One region of the Clostridium chromiireducens genome, then DNA from elsewhere that is predicted to be linked to it. Evidence: predicted binding sites of a transcription regulator. Region 1 holds the regulator's gene; the other holds the start of a gene.
The links. The regulator Rex, encoded in region 1, represses fermentation and respiration genes when NADH is low (regulators of the CRP and FNR family bind a similar motif). The targets are predictions, from matches to a motif close to ATTGTTAANNNNTTAACAAT.
Positions count from the first base shown of each region.

Region 2: a site for Rex is predicted at 7,463-7,482, ahead of D2A34_RS18925 (glycerol dehydrogenase). Genes of this name have one in related genera too.

Region 1 is NZ_QXDJ01000006.1:191,197-201,804, forward strand. Features, by position in the region: gene D2A34_RS21430 (mannose-1-phosphate guanylyltransferase) at 1-15, shown strand, start outside; gene D2A34_RS21435 (methyl-accepting chemotaxis protein) at 310-2,418, shown strand; gene D2A34_RS21440 (zinc dependent phospholipase C family protein) at 2,788-3,369, shown strand; gene D2A34_RS21445 (redox-sensing transcriptional repressor Rex) at 3,788-4,423, shown strand; gene D2A34_RS21450 (short-chain-enoyl-CoA hydratase) at 4,893-5,678, shown strand; gene D2A34_RS21455 (acyl-CoA dehydrogenase) at 5,764-6,903, shown strand; gene D2A34_RS21460 (electron transfer flavoprotein subunit beta/FixA family protein) at 6,917-7,696, shown strand; gene D2A34_RS21465 (electron transfer flavoprotein subunit alpha/FixB family protein) at 7,719-8,726, shown strand; gene D2A34_RS21470 (3-hydroxybutyryl-CoA dehydrogenase) at 8,911-9,759, shown strand; gene D2A34_RS21475 (NADPH-dependent butanol dehydrogenase) at 9,938-10,608, shown strand, end outside.
Region 2 is NZ_QXDJ01000005.1:35,482-46,089, reverse strand. Features, by position in the region: gene D2A34_RS18965 (DUF2975 domain-containing protein) at 1-113, opposite strand, end outside; gene D2A34_RS18960 (hypothetical protein) at 345-656, shown strand; gene D2A34_RS18955 (lactate utilization protein) at 741-1,388, shown strand; gene D2A34_RS27490 (hypothetical protein) at 1,440-1,571, opposite strand; gene D2A34_RS18950 (ABC transporter ATP-binding protein) at 1,793-2,491, opposite strand; gene D2A34_RS18945 (ABC transporter permease) at 2,484-3,668, opposite strand; gene D2A34_RS18940 (efflux RND transporter periplasmic adaptor subunit) at 3,689-5,023, opposite strand; gene D2A34_RS18935 (alpha/beta fold hydrolase) at 5,332-6,147, shown strand; gene D2A34_RS18930 (sensor histidine kinase) at 6,170-7,420, shown strand; gene D2A34_RS18925 (glycerol dehydrogenase) at 7,742-8,833, shown strand; gene D2A34_RS18920 (IS110 family RNA-guided transposase) at 9,278-10,474, shown strand.

The sequences.
Region 1 (10,608 bases):
AATAAATTCCTATAGTAAAGATAAGCTATTCTAAAATTATTTTAAATATTTTAGGATAGCCTTATTTTGTTGGATAATGCGAAAAAGAGTGAAGCGTTAAATTTAATTTAAAAAATGTTAAAAGCGAATTAGAGGCGGGTTAAAAATGTTGAAGAAACTTGAAAATTGGATAAAAAGCTATAGTTGAGGAGATTTCGATGATATAATTAATTACAACAATTTATATATAGTGATAAGTCATGTTTGCTTTAATTTATCACCTGGAATCTTTTGGATTTAATATATAAAATGAAGGGAGATATATAATTAATGATAAAAAAATTAAACTTGGGAATGAAGATAAGTATCATAATAGGAGCAATAATTCTCTTATGTTATATAGGGGTATTCACAAGTGTTTTGGTACAAATAAAATCTAAAAGTGTAACTGATAGTGAAACTTTAGCTAAAGAAATATCTTTATCCTATGCAACACAGATTAAGTCTAACTTTGAAAAGTTAGAAACAATAGGTAAGGATTTAAGGGGTTCGCTAATTAATGAAATAAAGCTTAATTCACAAAATAGAGACTTAGTTATTGAGATGCAAAAGGAGATACTAGAAACAGATCCACAAATCTTCGGAGTAACTGTTGCATTTGAAACTAATGATTTCGATGGAAAAGATGATTACTACAAAGGTAAAAAAGAATTTGCGGAGGATGGAAAGTTCATACCATATGCAAGCAGGGATGGAGATCATATCGTAGTAGCACCAGCATATGATGAACAGACAGATATGACATGGTATAATAGACCGAAGGAGTTAAAGGGGACTTATATTACTGAACCAACAGTGTATAATGTTAACGGGAAAGATATCTCAATGATATCTTTAGCAATGCCTATATTAGGTGATAATGGGAAGTTTTTAGGAGTAATATCTATAGATTATAAGCTTGACACGTTGGAAAATATTGTGCTAGAGAAAACACCACTTGGAGGTACAGTTGAGTTAATATCAAATAAAGGTATTTATGTAGCAAGTGGTGAAGATCCAAGTTTAAAGATGAAAGATGCAAAACAAAATAATGATGTTTGGGCGAAAATTATAAGTGAAACTTCACAAGGTAAAGCTTTTTATACTTATGGAACTTCAGTGAAAAAGGGACAAGAAGTTTTAATGGTAGCATATCCAGTTAACTTGGAAAATACGAATACTAATTGGATCCTGTGTAGTCAAATTCCAAAAGAGAAAATATTAGAGAGCTACAATAAGATATTCAATGTTATCTTAATTATAGCAATTGCGTCATTATTAGTTGTTATTTTTGTAATACATATTGTAATTAATAGAATGATAAAAGGGGTAAGATATGCCCAAATACAGATGGAGTTACTGGCAAAGGGAGATCTTACAATAGAACTTGATAAAAAATATATGGATAGAGAAGATGAAATAGGAAAAATGTTTAAATCTATTGATGAAATGAAAAAATCATTAAGGAGTATAATATCTGGTATTAAAGGTGAATGTAGCATTGTTTTAGATTCAATAGAGTTTACACAAGGGAAAATAGAAGATTTAAATAACAAAATTTCAGATGTATCTGCAACAACGGAAGAGTTATCTGCAAGCATGGAGGAAACAGCAGCATCTACAGAGGAAGTAAATGCTTCATCAACCAATATGAAATCCATAATAAAGACTATGGAATTAAGCATTGAAAGTGGAGAGGTAACTGCAAAGGAAATTGAAGAAAGAGCTAAAAAATTAAAAACTAATGCGTTGCAATCAAGAGAACAATCTAGCAGTATAACTTCGAAAATGAGAGAAAGCTTAAGTGTTGCTGTAGAGAAATCTAGAGCGGTAGATAAAATAAATGAATTAACAGCTAAGATATTAGAAATAACTGAGCAAACGAATTTGCTAGCATTAAATGCAGCTATAGAATCAGCAAGAGCAGGGGAAGCTGGTAAAGGATTTGCTGTTGTAGCAGATGAAATAAGGAAACTTGCTGAAACTTCAAAAGAAACTACAATAGAAATACAGCAGATAAATAAAGAAGTCGTTATGGCTGTGAATGACCTCAAAGGAACATCAAATGAAGTAATTGATTTTATTGGAACTCAAGTGATGAAAGATTATAATAAACTTGTAGACACAGGGGAACAATACAGAAATGATGCTATTGTATTTAATGAATTAGTTAGTGTTATAGGTGAAATATCAGATGAACTAATCAACTCTACAGGAGATATTATAACAGCTATTGATGAAGTAGCAGAGGCAACCAATGAAGGTGCTACAGGAACAACTTTAATTGCAAATAAGTCAAATGAGGTAGTTAATTTAACAGAAGAAGTTGTAGGACAAACACAAAAGACAAAAGAATGTGCAGATAAATTATTAGAAGTAGTATCAATATTTAAAATATAGAGGAGTAACATATAAATATAAGAAAAAGAGTTGTTTTAAAGTATAAATTAAGGCAACTTTTTTGTTGTGAATTTATTCTAATTAAAGAATCTTATCAATAAATATATATTGTAATTGACTATAATATGGTTAAAATAATTTATTTGTCAATATAGTTTAATTAATTATCAGGCTTGATATTACTGGGCGTTTCGACAGATAATACTTGCCTCAAGTTATAAATAAGGTGTTGTACATTTTAACTCTGGGTATTATTATATATATAGAGCATAAAATTTAATTAAATTTAAAAATTATAATTAATATATTAAATAATTAAAAGGGTTTATTTTATAAGAATTATAATGTAGAGGATGTGATCATGTTTTGATGATTAATACTCACAAAACTATGGCAGAGAATATTTTGAAACACGCTAATACAAAGAGTGTTTATTTAATAAATAATAAAAGATTTATATGGGGGAACGTAAAGCCAGACTGTGCGCCTAAATATAAATTTAAAAAACATTACTTTAATGAAAGTATAGATATGATAGTTGATAAAATTAAATATCTTTCATCGCTAACATTAGAAGATGTTCATTATAATATGACAATTGGGAAGTTTAGTGAGGAGCTTGGAGTAATATGTCACTTTTTATGTGATTTTTTTTGTGCCCCACACTATTATAGATGGGAATTTAAAAGCACAAGTGCTGTGAAAAATCATATGTCATATGAAAAGAAATTAGCTAAGTTTGCTAAGGGTTTTAAGCAGACAGGAATAATTAATACCAATATTGAGCCAGATAATATAAAAGAATTTATACTTCAATTGCAAGAACAATATGATGGAATGATAGATTACCACAATGATTTGACATTTTCGTATTATGTTTGTGATAGTATTCTTAATATGATTTTAGATAATGTATTTTTTAATGATAACAAAGTGAGTAAGGCGATTTAATGGTTTAAATATAGTAAATATCTCAAAATGATTATAGTTATTTTGAGATATTTTTATGAAAAAACTTTGTTGAAAAAGTGGATTAAGGTGGCTGAAGTTTCATATAAATATAAATGCAAATAAATTAGAACCATAATGAAATTTAGGCTGTCTTAAATGCAATTTTGAGATAGTCTATTTTAACTAATAAATTTATACCAAAGTTATTATAATTTTTTAAAATAATTTGATTAACCTTGACATAAAAATATAGAAGTATGGTAGAATTATAAATCATAGTGGTTAGTTAATGTTAAATTTATAGCAAATGGTAGTATACATTGTTAAAATTTATACTATATTATAATTGAAGCGAATATTGACTTTATATAAAGCAACCTAAGCAGTCAAAATATTATTGAGTAGGAGAAAAATAGATATGGATAAGAATAAAAATATATCGATGGCAGTAATTAAAAGATTGCCTAAATATCATAGATATCTTGAGGAACTTATGAAAAATGATGTGGATAGAATTTCATCAAAAGAATTAGGCGAAAAAATTGGATTCACTGCATCACAAATTCGTCAAGACTTAAATTGTTTTGGAGATTTTGGACAACAAGGATATGGTTATAATGTAAAGGAGTTATATAATCAGATAAGCTCTATACTAGGATTAGGTAGAGGATATAGAGCAGCGTTAGTAGGAGCAGGGAATATCGGTCAAGCAGTTTCGAATTACTCAAGATTTGAAAACTTGGGATTTAGAATATCAGCTATTTTTGATGCTAATCCTAAACTGATAGGAATGAGAATAAGAGATGTAGAAATAATGGATATAGATGAAATATCATCTGTTTTAAAAGAACAGAAGATTGATATAGGAATAATTTGTGTTCCAAGAAAAAATGCTCAAGGTGTTGCTGATGAGTTAATAAAAGCAGGGGTAAGAGGAATATGGAATTTTGCGCCAGTGGATTTAATAGTACCAGATCATGTTAAAGTTGAAAATGTACATTTGAGTGAAAGTTTATTGACATTAATTTATTTATTAAATGAGAGTGAACAGTAGAAGATATATATTTATGAAATAATATAACAAATTAAGAATGCCGTATATACATAGATGTTTTAAGATAGTTATTTACCTGATACGCGTCCTTTAAGGTAAATATACTGATTAATTTCAATATAAGTGAGAATTTTTGGATTGGTGAATATTATACTTTAGATAGTTTTAATTGAACGCATTACCTTGAGAATCACGATATAATGAGGGGTGTAGAACACTAAATGGTATATAAGCAGCATTCTGATTTGTTATTTTTTTATATACCTTAATACAGAGACTAAAAACTTACATTCAAAACATAATATTTTATTGCAAATAATCTGAATACATATTATAATTTTAGATAAGGCTTAAGAGCTTTATATTTTTTAAATTCATTTGTTATATTATTAACAAATAGGTTTAAAAATATCAAAAATAGTATGAAAACTTAAAAAATAAATAAGCAAGTTTGAAGGAGGACCTTAACATGGAATTAAAAAATGTGATTCTTGAAAAAGAAGGACATTTAGCTATTGTGACAATCAATAGACCAAAAGCATTAAATGCGTTAAATTCAGAGACATTAAAGGATTTAGACACTGTTTTAGAAGACTTAGAAAAGGACAGTAATGTATATGCAGTTATATTAACTGGTGCAGGAGAAAAATCTTTTGTTGCTGGAGCAGATATTGCAGAAATGAAAGATCTTAACGAAGAACAAGGTAAAGAATTTGGAATCTTAGGAAACAATGTTTTCAGAAGATTAGAAAAATTGGATAAGCCAGTTATTGCAGCTGTATCAGGATTTGCTCTTGGTGGTGGATGCGAGCTTGCTATGTCATGTGATATTAGAATAGCTTCAGTAAAAGCTAAATTTGGGCAACCAGAAGCAGGACTTGGAATAACTCCAGGATTCGGTGGAACTCAAAGATTAGCTAGAATCGTAGGACCAGGAAAAGCTAAAGAATTAATATACACTTGTGACATCATAAATGCAGAAGAAGCTTACAGAATAGGCTTAGTAAATAAAATAGTTGAATTAGAAAACTTAATAGATGAAGCAAAAGCTATGGCTAATAAAATTGCAGCTAATGCTCCAAAAGCAGTTGCATATTGCAAAGATGCTATTGATAGAGGAATGCAAGTTGATATAGATGCAGCTATATTAATAGAAGCAGAAGACTTCGGTAAATGCTTTGCAACAGAAGACCAAACAGAAGGGATGACTGCTTTTTTAGAAAGAAGAGCAGAAAAAAACTTTCAAAATAAATAATTTTTAGAGAATTAGCTAAAAATCTATTAGAGATTTATATATAGTTTGTTATCGAATAGGTTTAAATAACAAGGAGGGTAATTTAATGAATTTCAAATTAACTAGAGAACAACAATTAGTACAACAAATGATCAGAGAATTCGCAGTAAATGAAGTTAAGCCAATAGCTGCTGAAATTGATGAGACAGAAAGATTCCCTATGGAAAATGTTGAAAAGATGGCTAAATTAGGAGTAATGGGTATCCCATTCGCTAAGGAATTTGGTGGAGCAGGCGGAGATGTTCTTTCATACATAATAGCTGTAGAAGAATTATCAAAAGTTTGTGGTACTACAGGAGTTATACTTTCAGCTCATACATCATTATGCGCGTCAGTAATTAACGAAAACGGTACTCCAGCTCAAAGAGAAAAATATTTACCAGATCTTTGTAGTGGTAAAAAACTTGGAGCTTTCGGTTTAACTGAACCAGGTGCTGGTACAGATGCTGCAGGACAACAAACAACTGCTGTATTAGATGGAGACAACTATATCTTAAATGGTTCAAAGATATTCATAACAAATGGTGGAGTTGCTGAAACTTTCATAATATTTGCTATGACAGATAAGAGTCAAGGAACTAAAGGTATTTCTGCATTTGTAGTAGAAAAATCATTCCCAGGATTCTCAGTAGGAAAGCATGAAAATAAGATGGGTATTAGAGCATCTTCAACTACTGAATTAGTAATGGAAAACTGTATAGTACCAAAAGAAAACTTACTTGGTAAAGAAGGTAAGGGATTTGGTATAGCAATGAAGACTCTTGATGGAGGAAGAATTGGTATAGCAGCTCAAGCTTTAGGTATTGCAGAAGGTGCTTTTGAAGAAGCTGTTAACTACATGAAAGAAAGAAAACAATTTGGTAAACCATTATCAGCATTCCAAGGATTACAATGGTACATTGCTGAAATGGACGTTAAAATTGAAGCTGCTAAACATTTAGTATATAAAGCTGCATGTAAGAAACAAGCAGGTGAACCTTATTCACTTGATGCTGCAAGAGCTAAATTATTTGCTGCAGATGTTGCAATGGAAGTTACAACTAAAGCAGTTCAAATCTTTGGTGGATATGGTTACACTAAAGAATACCCAGTAGAAAGAATGATGAGAGATGCTAAGATAACTGAAATCTATGAAGGAACTTCAGAAGTTCAAAAGATGGTTATCGCAGGAAGCATTTTAAGATAGGAGGACTTTTATAATGAATATAGTAGTTTGTGTAAAACAAGTTCCAGATACTACAGCTGTAAAAATAGATCCTAAGACTGGTACATTAATAAGAGATGGTGTTCCATCAATAATGAATCCAGAGGATAAGCACGCATTAGAAGGTGCATTACAATTAAAAGAACAATTAGGTGGAAAAGTTACCGTTGTAACAATGGGACTTCCAATGGCTAAAGCAACATTGACAGAAGCGTTATGTATGGGAGCTGATGAGGCTATCCTATTAACAGATAGAGCACTTGGGGGAGCTGATACATTAGCAACTTCAAAAGCATTAGCTGGGGTTATAGCTAAATTAGACTATGATATAGTATTTGCTGGAAGACAAGCGATTGATGGAGATACTGCACAGGTAGGTCCAGAAATAGCTGAACATTTAAACATTCCTCAAGTAACTTATGTTCAAGATGTTAAAGTTGAAGGGAATTCATTAATAGTAAATAGAGCATTAGAAGATGGACATCAAGTAGTAGAAGTTAAGACTCCATGTCTATTAACTGCAATCGAAGAATTAAATGCACCTAGATATATGCACGTTGCAAACATATTCTCAACTTCTGATGATCAAATCAAAGTTATGAGCGCAGCTGATATAGATGTAGATGTAGCTGAATTAGGACTTAAAGGTTCACCTACAAAGGTTAAGAAGTCAATGACTAAAGAAGTTAAGGGCGCAGGAGAAATTGTTAGAGAATCACCTAAAAATGCAGCATACTATGTTGTTGGAAAATTAAAAGAAAAACACTACATCTAAGATAATAGGAGGGTAATTTATTATGAATATAGCAGATTACAAAGGCGTTTGGGTCTTTGCTGAACAAAGAGAAGGCGAATTACAAAAAGTATCTTTAGAACTACTTGGAGAAGGTAGAAGAATTGCTGATGAATTAGGAGTAAAGTTAACAGCTTTATTACTTGGAAATAATATAGAAGCATTAGCTAAAACTTTAGCTGAACATGGTGCTGATGAAGTTTTAGTTGCTGATGATAAAAATTTAGAACATTATACAACTGATGCTTACACAAAAGTTATTTGTGATTTAGCAAATGAAAGAAAACCAGGAATATTATTCGTAGGAGCTACTTTCATCGGAAGAGATTTAGGTCCAAGAATAGCTGCTAGATTATCAACTGGATTAACTGCTGACTGTACATCAATTGATGTAGATGTTACAAATGGAGATCTTTTAGCTACAAGACCAGCATTTGGTGGTAACTTAATGGCTACAATCGCATGTCCAGATCATAGACCACAAATGGCTACAGTAAGACCAGGAGTATTTGCAAAAATCACTACTGATCCAGCAAACTGTAACATTGAAAAGGTTCAAGTTCAATTAGCTGATAGCGATGTTAGAACTAAAGTTTTAGAAACTATCAAAGCTAAAAAAGATATCGTAGATATCGCTGAAGCAGATTTCATCGTTGCAGGTGGTAGAGGGGTTGGAAGCAAAGAAAACTTCAAACTTCTTGAAGAATTAGCTGCTGCTTTAGAAGGAACAGTTGGTGGATCAAGAGCTGCTGTTGAAAATGGATGGATTGATGGAGCTTACCAAGTAGGTCAAACTGGTAAGACTGTAAGACCACAAATATATATAGCTTGTGGTATTTCAGGAGCTATCCAACACGTTGCAGGTATGCAAGACTCTGATTTAATCATTGCTGTTAATAAAGATGATTCAGCTCCAATAATGAAAATTGCAGATTACGCTATAGTTGGAGATGTTGCAAAGGTAGTACCAGAATTAATAGCTCAAGTTAAAGAAATAAAGAGTGCTGAATAATTACTAGATTAATTAAAATAAATTCTTGTTATATTCTATTTGTTAAAGCTAATAATATAACAGTAAGTAAAATTAGTTAACATATAATTAAAAAGCTAATAATTATAAAAATAATCCTTAGTTAATGTAGAGATGCTTTAACTAAGGATATCTATAATGATAAAAATTTGAGGAGGAATAATTCATGAAAAAGATTTTTGTACTTGGAGCAGGAACTATGGGTGCTGGTATCGTTCAAGCATTCGCTCAAAAAGGTTGCGAAGTAATAGTAAGAGACATAAAGGAAGAGTTTGTTGACAGAGGAATAGCTGGAATAGCTAAAGGATTAGAAAAGTTAGTTGCTAAAGGAAAAATGACTGAAGAAGATAGAGAAGCTATCCTTTCAAGAATTTCAGGAACAACTGATATGAATTTAGCTGCTGACTGCGATTTAGTAGTTGAAGCTGCAATCGAAAACATGAAAATTAAGAAAGAAATCTTTGCTGAATTAGATGGAATCTGTAAGCCAGAAACAATTTTAGCTTCAAATACTTCATCTTTATCAATTACTGAAGTTGCTTCAGCAACAAAGAGATCAGATAAAGTTATCGGAATGCATTTCTTTAATCCAGCTCCAGTAATGAAGCTTGTTGAAGTTATCAGAGGTGCTGCAACTTCTCAAGAAACTTTTGATGCAGTTAAAGAATTGTCAGAAGCAATTGGAAAAGCTCCAGTAGAAGTTGCTGAAGCTCCAGGATTTGTTGTAAACAGAATCTTAATTCCAATGATCAATGAAGCAACATTCATTTTACAAGAAGGAATTGCTTCAGTTGAAGATATCGATACATCTATGAAATTTGGTGCTGGTCATCCAATGGGACCTTTAGCTTTAGGAGATCTTATTGGATTAGATGTTTGTTTAGCTATTATGGATGTTTTATTTACTGAAACAGGAGATAATAAGTACAGAGCTAGCAGCTTACTAAGAAAATATGTTAGAGCTGGATGGCTTGGAAGAAAATCAGGAAAAGGATTCTACGATTATTCTAAATAATCCTGCCTAAATAAATTATAGTATGAAGATTATGAAAATTCCCAAAAGAAATTTACTTTTGGGAATTTTTTTATTTAGAATGTAAAGGATTTTTATTATTTATATAGAATTATTCTAATATAGGAAATTGTTTGAATATTCCTAAAATTAAGTTAACATTTCTAGGAGGTATTAAATTATGATGAGATTTACATTACCAAGAGACGTTTATTATGGAAAAGGATCACTAGAACAATTAAAGAACCTTAAAGGAAAGAAAGCGGTATTAGTACTTGGTGGCGGATCAATGAAGAAATTCGGGTTTGTGGATAAAGCAGTGAACTACTTAAATGAAGCTGGCATAGAAGTTAAATTAATAGAGGGTGTTGAACCAGACCCATCAGTTGAAACAGTATTTAAAGGCGCTGAAGTGATGAGAGAGTTTAATCCAGATTGGATAATATCTATGGGGGGTGGATCTCCTATAGATGCAGCAAAAGCAATGTGGATATTCTATGAGTACCCAGATTTTACTTTTGAACAAGCTGTAGTTCCTTTTGGATTACCAGAGCTTAGACAAAAAGCTAAGTTTTTAGCTATTCCATCAACAAGCGGTACAGCAACAGAAGTAACTGCATTTTCTGTAATCACAGATTATAAGACTGAAATCAAATATCCTTTAGCTGATTTTAATATAACTCCAGATATAGCTATAGTAGACTCAGATTTAGCTGAAACAATGCCTCCTACATTAACAGCTCATACTGGAATGGATGCATTAACTCATGCGATTGAAGCTTATGTAGCAACATTACATTCACCATTTACAGATCCACTAGCCGTACAAGCTATTGAAATGATTAATGAGCA
Region 2 (10,608 bases), on a different contig from region 1:
GCATCATTAATGGCTATCACAGGTAACCAAAAGATACTCAGAGCAAATACAGCAATTCCAATCAAAAAAATAATTACTTTTAAGAAAGTGATTGAACCATGTTTAACATTCATTTAAAACACCTCACTAATTTAATGACAAAATGATTTTAACATATATTTTATTGTTTTACAATAAATTTATATCGCTTTTTATTATATTATTATTGTTATTATTATATTCTTTTAATATTAATATTAAGGTTAAGTGAAAGACGAGATGCCACTTTGTAAAACGAAAAGCTATGTTTATAATCCGAATCTTAATTTTTGTAATCGGAGAATCCACCCCTATTTTAGAATTATATGAATAGTTTAATAACAATCTTAACAATTAAAAGAACCACAATTCCATTTTTAAATTGCCTATTAGGAAAACTAGCACCAGCTATCTTATCTGCAGGTATCGCATTTTCAATTCTTAGTATATCATCTGCGCTTAAATTTACATCTATGGCTTTTAGTGAATCCTTAAGTGTAGATCTCCTTGAAACGCCAACTAAAGTTATGATGTCATCACCTTTAATTTACTTAAAAGAACAATTTTATTATAACTTTTTTAAAGTATCATTTTTATACTATGTTACAAAAATGTGCATACTTATATATAGTGGTTAATTATGCTATAAATATATCATAATAATATCCATTATTATACTGCAAAGAATTATATAAAACATATTCACGAGGAGGCTTTTTAAAATGGCAAGACAAGCTTTTTTACAAAAACGCTATGATAAATTGGGTGCAAAAGTAGTTGAATCTTTAAAAAAGCATCATTTTGATGCATATTATTGTGAGACTAAAGATGAAGCGCTTCAACAGATTTTAGAGTTAATTCCTGAAAATCACGTGGTATCTTGGGGTGGTTCTGAAACCTTAAACGATATTGGCATTAAAGAACTTGTAAAGGAAAAAGGCTATGAAATTATAGATAGGGATTCTGCAGCTAATCCTGAAGAACGAACAGAACTGATGAGAAAAGCACTTTTATGCGATACTTTCTTAACAAGTAGTAATGCTATAAGTGAGGATGGTCAGCTATTTAATATTGATGGAAATGGAAATCGTGTTGCTGCTATGATTTTTGGACCAAAAAGTGTTGTAGTTGTAGCTGGAATGAATAAAATTGTAAAAAATCACGCTGATGCAGTGCAAAGAGCTAGAACTATTGCTGCACCACAGAATACGCTGCGTTTCCAAGATTTGAAAACTCCATGTTATATAACTGGGAGCTGTGGAGACTGCTTAAGTACAGATTGTATTTGTGCATATCTTGTAACAACAAGAATAAGCCGTCCAGCAAACAAAATAAAGGTAGTACTAATTGGAGACGAACTTGGCTTTTAGAATACTTAAGTAGCCATTCCTTTTATGACTTCAGAATTATAGATATCCCAACTAAGAGTTTGATTTATACTTTGAAATACTTTCCATACCAGAAAGAGAAGGTACTCTTTTTCGTAGTGTTGCTATTTTGAAAATAACTGTAGGTATTTCTTCAGTAAAAGTTGTTCCAGTACTGCTTGTCATTAGCTTGCCTAAGGAGCAAGCAGGACTGGTGCAACTTTTGCTGGTAGAAATCCACAGTTACTTTTTTCTAGCAACCGAGAAACAGAGTACCTTCTCTTTCGGTTGGTTATATGCATAAGTCTAAGCTATAGTTGGTTTATCTATAAAATCAGCAATTGATAAGTAAATTAATTATAAAAAGGAGAACCTAGGCCATTTTTATGAATTATTAAGTTATTAAATTAATAATGTGCCTTAAGAATATCAGAGAGTATTTTACCATCAGATATTTCTATTACTCTATCTGTTCTTTCTGCTATTCTTTTATCATGTGTTATAATGATGAATGTAGTCTTAAATCTTTCGTTTATATCTCTCATAATCTCATATATAGTTTCAGTAGACTTAGAATCTAAGTTTCCTGTAGGCTCATCGGCTAATATTATTTTTGGATTGTTTATTAATGCCCTAGCTATAGCCGTTCTTTGCTGCTGCCCACCTGACATATTTGTTGCCAAATTATCTTTCACCTTAGATAAACCAACTAATTCCATAAGTTCTAGTGCTCTTTCTCTAATTTCTTTTGGTGGATTTACATTTTTAATCATGTATGGAATTAAAACATTCTCCAGCGCTGTAAAATCAGGTAATAGATAATGAAATTGAAATATAAATCCTATCTTTTCATTTCTTACTTCTGCTAGTTCATCACTTTTTAAAAAATCTGTTCTTATTCCATCAATATAAACTTCTCCATTTGTAGGTTTATCTAATGTTCCCATTATATTCAACAAGGTGCTTTTTCCAGAGCCTGATTCTCCAATAATTGAATTAAATGAACTCTCTTTAAAAGATACATTAACATCAAAGAGTACTTGAGTTTTCATTACTTTTCCATATATCTTATCTATATTTCTCAATTCAATTACATTACTATCCATTTTTAATCACCTCTATTGGATTTAGCTTAGCAGATTTCTTGGCTGGTATTAATGCAGCAACTGATGAAGCAGCTATTGCTAAAAATGCCGATAGAATCAAAAAATTAGGATTAAGATATAATGTAACGATTGGAGTACCATCTGAATTTACTGCAAATTTAGTAAACATTACAGTAAGTGAAACTCCAAAACCGACTCCTAAAATTGCTCCTAGTATTCCAAGTAAAAGTCCTTGAAATAAAAATATACGGCTTGCAGGGCCATTTTTTATTCCCATAGCTTTTAGAATTCCTATTTCTTTTGATTTTTGTATTACAGTGATTGCAAGTATTGATGCAATGGCAAGAACCACTGAAACTATAACAAAAAATTGTATCATATAACTTGAAGTACTCTGCCCGCTTAATCCGCTTAATAATTGTTTATTTTGCTGCTGCCAATTCTCAACTTTAACATCTTTATTATCCAAATTGTACTCTATATTATGACTTATATTATCTGCTTTAAATATTGAATCACCCTGGATTTGTGCTTCTATTGAAGTTATCTTATTATCAAAACCAAAGACATCTTGAACTGTTTTTAAATCTGTTATAATCCAAGATCTATTTATGCTGCTTACCCCTAAATCATAAAATCCATTTATAATAAATTCTTCTGTTTTTCCGTTAGGAGTAGTTATTTTGATCGTGTCTCCAGGCTTCTTTTTTAAGTCTTCATTTAGTTCTCTGCCAATTAATACTTTTTTTCTTAATCCATCGACCTCTCTTTGGAATATCCAATTCCCTTCATATATTCTACTTCTTATATTATAAATTTTATCACTTTCTTCTAAGTTGAAACCTCTCATAACTATAGGGTAACTTTTTTTATCATTCTTTATAAACGCTGGACCTTGTATACTTGGTGAAACATTTTTTACTCTGCTATCACTTTCTCTTATTTGTATTATTTTTTTCTCAAAATCTTCTATGGTACTATCATCTGTGGTTGAAGAAACTGTGATTTGCGGAGAATTATTTATTGTCTTATCGATTAAACTCTTTTGCAATCCATCAATTAGTGTACCTATAAAAACTTGAACTGACACTCCAATAGCGATTCCCAAAATAATAAAAAATGTCTGCAATTTGTTACTCATTAAAAACCTTACTGCAATTTTAAAAGGAAATCTCATAGTTTCTACCCTTTCTATGTTTATTTAGGATTTGATGAAGTTTTAGCTGAAGATCCTTGTATAACTAAATCTCCTTCTTTTAGATTCTCAGGTGGATTTAAGACATATTTTTCATTTTCATCTATTCCATTTGTAACTTCTGCATAGTATTCACTTTCTATACCTATATTGATGTATTTCCTTGTCACTATATTGTTAGGATCTACAGCAAATATGAATTTTTGTCCCTTTTCTTTATCCTCTTTTATACCATCAAATCTGACTGCAAGAGAATCTTTCTTTTCATTAAATATCAATTCTACATCTGCTTCATATCCACTTTTTATATCATCTCCTGGATTATCGATTGTAACAGTAACCTTTACTTTAGAATCTTGATTATCTGTGGAAGAATTTGTTTCAGCTTCTGCAAACTGTCCTATTTCTATAACTGTGCCACTATATGAATTTTCAGAACCTTTTATTTTGACATTTGCCTTTTGACCTATTTTAGCTTTCAATGCATCATATTGTTTTAAATTTACCACTACCTTGTATTTTGATACATCATCTACTATTATTTGATCTCCACTACTTGGATATTGATTTTCCTTAGCATCTACTTTGATAACCTTTCCATCTATATTTGAAGTAACTGTACAATCTTTAATTTTTTGCTTATAATTTTCCATATCTTTTTTGATTAATTCAATTTGATTCTTTTGATTAGCTATTTTGGTTTCACTGTTACTATTTGTCGCTTTTAATGAAGTTTCTGCATTTTCTAATGCATCTTCTGCACTCTTTACAGCAGTATATGAATCTTCCATATTCTTTTTTGAATCTTCATATTCATTTTTGCTTATGGCCCCGCTATTAAATAACTCCTCATTTTGTTTGAATTTCTTATTCGCATCATCATATTTTCTTTTAGCATTTTCCAAACTATAATTTGCCTGAGCTACAGAATTTTCTGAAGCACTTTTATCAGCTTCCACTCCTCCATTAAGCATTTGATTTAATGTTAACTCAGCGTTCTTTAAATTAATTTGTTGTTTTTCTAGCTCATTTTCCTCATCAGAACTATCAAATACAACCAAAACATCATCCTTTTTTACAGCTTGTCCCTCAGTTACCTGAACCTTTATTATTTTCTTCTTGTTATCTAATAAGATATTACTTCTGTAATTTGCTTCTATATTACCAGTAGCTATGGTGTTTTCAATGATTGTCTCTTTTACTGCATTTTCTATAGTTACTTCTTTTGCTTTAACCTTACTGTTTTTTATTCCATAACTTATACCAATTCCAGCTAGAAGAATTATAGAAACTGCGCCTATTAATATTTTCTTGTTTAAAAATACGTTCTTATCCACGCCCTCGTTACCTCATTTCACTATAAATTATTTATAAAACAGTTTATTAATAATTATTATTATATAATAAATTATATATTTATTCAATCTAATCATATTTCTTGTTTGCTTTCAGTAAGTATCATGTGACTTTCCTTTTGATTCTATGATTATGGCTTTAAATTAAATATCATAATGTAAATCTCCAAAAGTATGGTTATTTATATGATAGTAGAACTAAATATGTGAAATATTTGGAAAATTGTGCTATAATTAAGTATAAGTTAACAAATTATCGACTTATAATGCTTTACGGGGGGGAATTCCAAATGAAAAATATTTTCTTAAGGAATAATGTTAATGTAATCGGAGAAGGGACAAAAACTATTGTTTTTGGTCATGGATTTGGCTGTGATCAAAATATATGGCAGTTTATGACACCTTATTTTCAAAAAGACCACCGCATGATCTTATTCGATTATGTTGGATCTGGTAAATCGGACCTTAAAGCATATAATATAGAGCGCTATAAAGATCTTCGTGGATATGCTCAGGATCTTCTTGAAGTCATTGAAGCTTCAAAGAGTGATTCCATTATTTTTATCGGACATTCTGTAAGTGCAATGATTGGTCTAATTGCATCCATTGAAAAACCTGAATTATTTGAGGCGGTGGTAATGATTGGTCCTTCACCTCGATATATTAACGAATTGCCTGATTATTATGGAGGCTTTAATGATAATGATATAAAAGAGTTGATTAATCTAATGGAAGTAAATTATGTTGGATGGGCAAGTTTGAATGCTGCTGCACTTATGAATAATCCAGATAGACCAATGTTAGCTCAACATTTAAAAAAAATTTTTACTCAAGAGGACCCAGTAATTATGAGAAATTTTGCAGAAGCAACCTTTTTCTCTGATCACAGAAAAGACTTACCCAATGCCACAGTACCTACTTTAATCGTTCAATGCGCGGAGGATAGTATAGTTCCAATAGAGGTTGCAAACTATTTAAATAGTAATATAAAGAATAGTAAGCTTGAAGTAATTGGTGCAAAAGGTCATTATCCCAACTTAAGTGAACCAAAAGAAACATCTCAGTTAATAATAGAGTATCTTTCTTCACTAAAGGTTATTAAATAAATGACAAAAAGGATGTGAGTTAATGCATTGTAATGTAGATAAAAGTCCTTGTGGATATCTTTTACTAACTACTCAAGGATATATAAAAGATGCAAATGAAGCATTTTGTAAAATGATAGATTATGATTGTAATGAATTATTGGATAAGCATATTGAATCTTTTTTACCCACCGCAAGTAAAATAATATTTCATTCACTCTTTCTTCTTCAACTTCAATTTGATATCAGCGTTGATGAAGTATATCTAACTTTTAAAACTAAAGATGAAACGACTATACCTATTTTATTAATGGGAAATAAAGAAACATACAATGGTGATGAATTTATTAATTGTTTTGTAATAAAAATGTTCAAACGTAATGACTCTGAAAAAGAACTTAGACATATAAAAATGGAGCTTGAAGATGCTTATAAAATTAAAAGTGCAGCCTTAGAAGAGTCACATAAAAAGTTATTACAGTTAGAAAAAGAAAAAAATGCATCCCTTGAAAAATCTCTGAAAATGAAAAATGAATTTTTATCAATTATTTCTCATGAATTTAAGACTCCCATTAATGTAATTACTTCTGCTATTCAGACCATGAATCTGATTTGCAGGGATGAGATATCAGAAAAGATGGAAAGATATATTAAGATGATAGATAAAAATACACTTAGACAATTAAGACTTGTTAATAATCTTCTAGATATTACTCGTGCTAATTCTGATTCTATAAAAGTACATAAGAAAAATATAGATATATTTTATCTTACAAAATCCATTGTAAACTCTGTTAATACGTATGCTTCGGGAAAGGATGTTTCAGTAACCTTTATATCTTCATTTAGTAAAAAAATAATAGGACTAGATGATGATAAATATGAGCGTATACTTTTGAATCTTATTTCTAATGCTATTAAATTTTCATATGAAAGCAAGTTAATTACTGTAAAAATGCGAACTGTAAAAAATAATATACGTATTGAAGTCATTGATAAAGGAATAGGCATTCCAGAAGATAAAATCCATTATATTTTTGGTAGATTTGGACAAGTTGATAGTTCTCTTTCACGATATGCAGAAGGTGCTGGAATTGGTCTATCACTTGTAAAAGAATTTGCCGAGGCCTTAGGTGGAAGTATATCAGTTAAAAGCAAACTCGGTAAAGGCAGTACCTTTACTCTAATGCTTCCTAATGAGAAGCTTATTGAGGATAATAATAAAACCACGGAACTGCTTGATAATCACCTTTTTAATTCAATTAATCTTGAGTTTTCTGATATCTACTTATAGATTCCTATTGACGCGCGATTATTACAGAATATATATCAATAAATTCTTATAAATTTCATAATAAAAAGCATGTATATAAATTAGGTTGCTTAGGCTTTTTTAAACTGTCCTTGACAAAGGATACATTTTATTTATCCTTATTTATACATGCTTTCATTAATATTTCTTCACCTTATAATCTTATATTATAAATGTACAATAACCTAAAACAAGAGCTTATATTTAACATACAGTAACTTTACCATAATATTTTAAAGTGCTATAATTAATGTAATAATAGTAAAATAAATGCTATTAAAAGATATATAAGGGGGAGTTTTTATGGCAAAAATTATGATTGCACCAAGTAAATATATACAAGGTAATGGAGAATTAGCAAATATTGCACAATACGTATCTATACTTGGTGAAAAAGCATTATGCTTAATTAGTGAAAGTGGGTTAAAAAGAGTAAAAGATACTATTGATAAAAGTTTTGAAGAAAAAAGTATTGCTGTAGAATATGATTCATTTAATGGCGAATGCAGCATTACTGAAGTAAATCGTATCATCAAAATTTGTGATGAAAATCAAGTAACCGTTCTCATTGGTATTGGTGGCGGAAAAATCATTGATACTATTAAAGCAGTTGGATATTATAAAAATCTTCCTGTTGTAATTGTACCTACCATAGCTGCCACAGATGCTCCATGCAGTGCTTTATCAGTTTTATATACTGATGATGGTGTCTTTGATAAATACTTATTCTTAAAACAAAATCCTAATGTGGTTTTAGTTGATACTGGTATTATTGCTAAAGCCCCAGTTCGTCTTTTAGTATCTGGTATGGGTGATGCTTTAGCAACATATTTTGAGGCAAGAGCTTGTGAAAAATCAAACGCTGGAACATGTGCTTTTGGTACCACTACTATTACAGCTCAAGCATTAGCTAGATTATGCTACGATACATTAATTACTGAAGGATATAAAGCAAAACTCGCTGTAGAAGAAGGCGTTTGCACAAAATCAGTAGAAAAAATAGTTGAAGCTAATACTCTTCTTAGTGGTCTTGGTTTTGAAAGCGGTGGTATTGCAGCTGCTCATGCTATTCATAATGGATTAACTGTATTGCCACAATGCCATCATATGTATCATGGTGAAAAAGTTGCATTTGGTACATTAGCTCAATTAGTACTTGAAAATGCTCCAATGGAAGAAATCGAGGAAGTATTAGATTTCTGTAATAGTGTAGGCCTTCCTGTCACTTTAAAACAATTAGGTATTAACGAAATTAAGCCAGAAGAAATCATGGAAGTAGCAAAGGTAGCTACTGCAAAAGAAGATACTGCGCATAATATGCCTTTTGAAGTTACTCCAGAAGATGTTTATGCCGCTATTCTAACAGCAAACAAATTAGGACAAGAATACGTGTAAATATAACTTAGACTTATGCATATACCCAACCGAAAGAGAAGCTACTCGTTTACTCGGTTGCTAGAGAAAATGGTTGTGGATTTCTAACAGTAAAAGTTGCACCAGTCCTGCTTGCTCCTTAGGCAAGCTAATGACAAGCAGGACTGGAACAACTTTTACTGAAGAAATACCTACAACCATTTTGGTACTGTATATAGTGTAAATACTACCCAAGAAATAAGGTTAGTATTTGCACTTATTTTATTTATAATTAAGGGAGTAATTGGTCTGACGACAGCTATTTTGGATTAATAACATCCGTTTGAGAAACTGTCAGCCATCCTTTATTATAAAAATTCGATTAAGCAGGTTGAAACCTTAGAGGCTTTCGTGTAACTAACCAAAATGAATTCTAATAAGTGTAGATGGGTACAATTACGAAAAAAATATATCTGGAGGTCACTTATGATAAGTGTAGGAATTGATGTATCAAAAGAAAAAAGTACAGTATGTATATTGAAACCATGCGGCGAGATTGTTAAATCTCCATATGAGGTTACTCATACAGAAAATCATCTATTGGAATTAACATCATTGATAAAATGTTTTAATGAAGAAGTAAGAGTCGTAATGGAAGCGACAGGAACTTATCATTTGCCAGTACTTAGTTTTCTTAAAGAGCATGGTATTTTTGTAACTATTATTAATCCACTAGTAATGAAAAAATATGCAAGTATAGTTCTTAGAAAAGGAAAAACAGATAAGTTAGATGCTATAAAGATTGCTAGCTATGGAATAGATAACTGGTTTCATTTAGTTAACTATGAATCAAGTGAAGATGTTTATAATGAACTACGTCTTCTTGGAAGACAATACAGTCACTACATAAAACTCAGGGTAGAAAGTAAATTATCATTAACTTCAATGCTTGACCATACAATGCCAGGAATTAAAAAAATGCTACAAAATCGATCTGATAAACCCGAAAAAGATAAATTAAATGATTTCGTTGAAGAATACTGGCACTATGATAACATTGCAGTAAAAAGTAAGGAACAGTTTATTAATAGTTATAAAAATTGGGCAAAAAAGAAGGGATACCAACAAAGCGAAGCGAAAGCCATAAAGATATATGACTTGGCTCAACAAGGAATCCCTACTCTATCTTCCAATGCCCCATCGACCAAAATGTTAGTATTGGAAGCTGTTAGAGTTCTTCGTGAAGTAGATAAAACTCTTGCATTGATTTTATCACAAATGCAAGAATTAGCAAAGTCTCTAAAGGAGTATGCTGTTGTTCGTGAAATGGGTGGAGTAGGTGACATTATTGCACCAAGACTAATAGCAGAAATAGGCGATATCAGAAGATTTCATAGCGGAAAAGCTTTAATAGCATATGCAGGCATTGATGCGCCACCATATCAATCAGGGCAATTTAACGGAACGCGAAGGAGAATATCTAAGAGAGGTTCTGCTACATTAAGAAAAACTGGATTTGAAATAATGAAATATTTAAAAATTAATAAACCTGAGAGTAATTCAGTATATTTATTTATACTAAAAAAAGAGGCGGAAGGAAAAGCTTCAAAAGTAGCAAAAATTGCTGGATTAAATAAATTTTTAAGAATATATTATGCTAGAATAAAAGAAGTATATAAATAGAATCTAATTTAATAATCGGAAGCTTGGACCAGAAAAATAGCTGGTCTAATTAGTATGCAATAAAATATAAAAAATAATTAAAAAACCTGCTATAAAAAGTATTGACTTTCATTAGCAGGTTTCTCAATGCAACA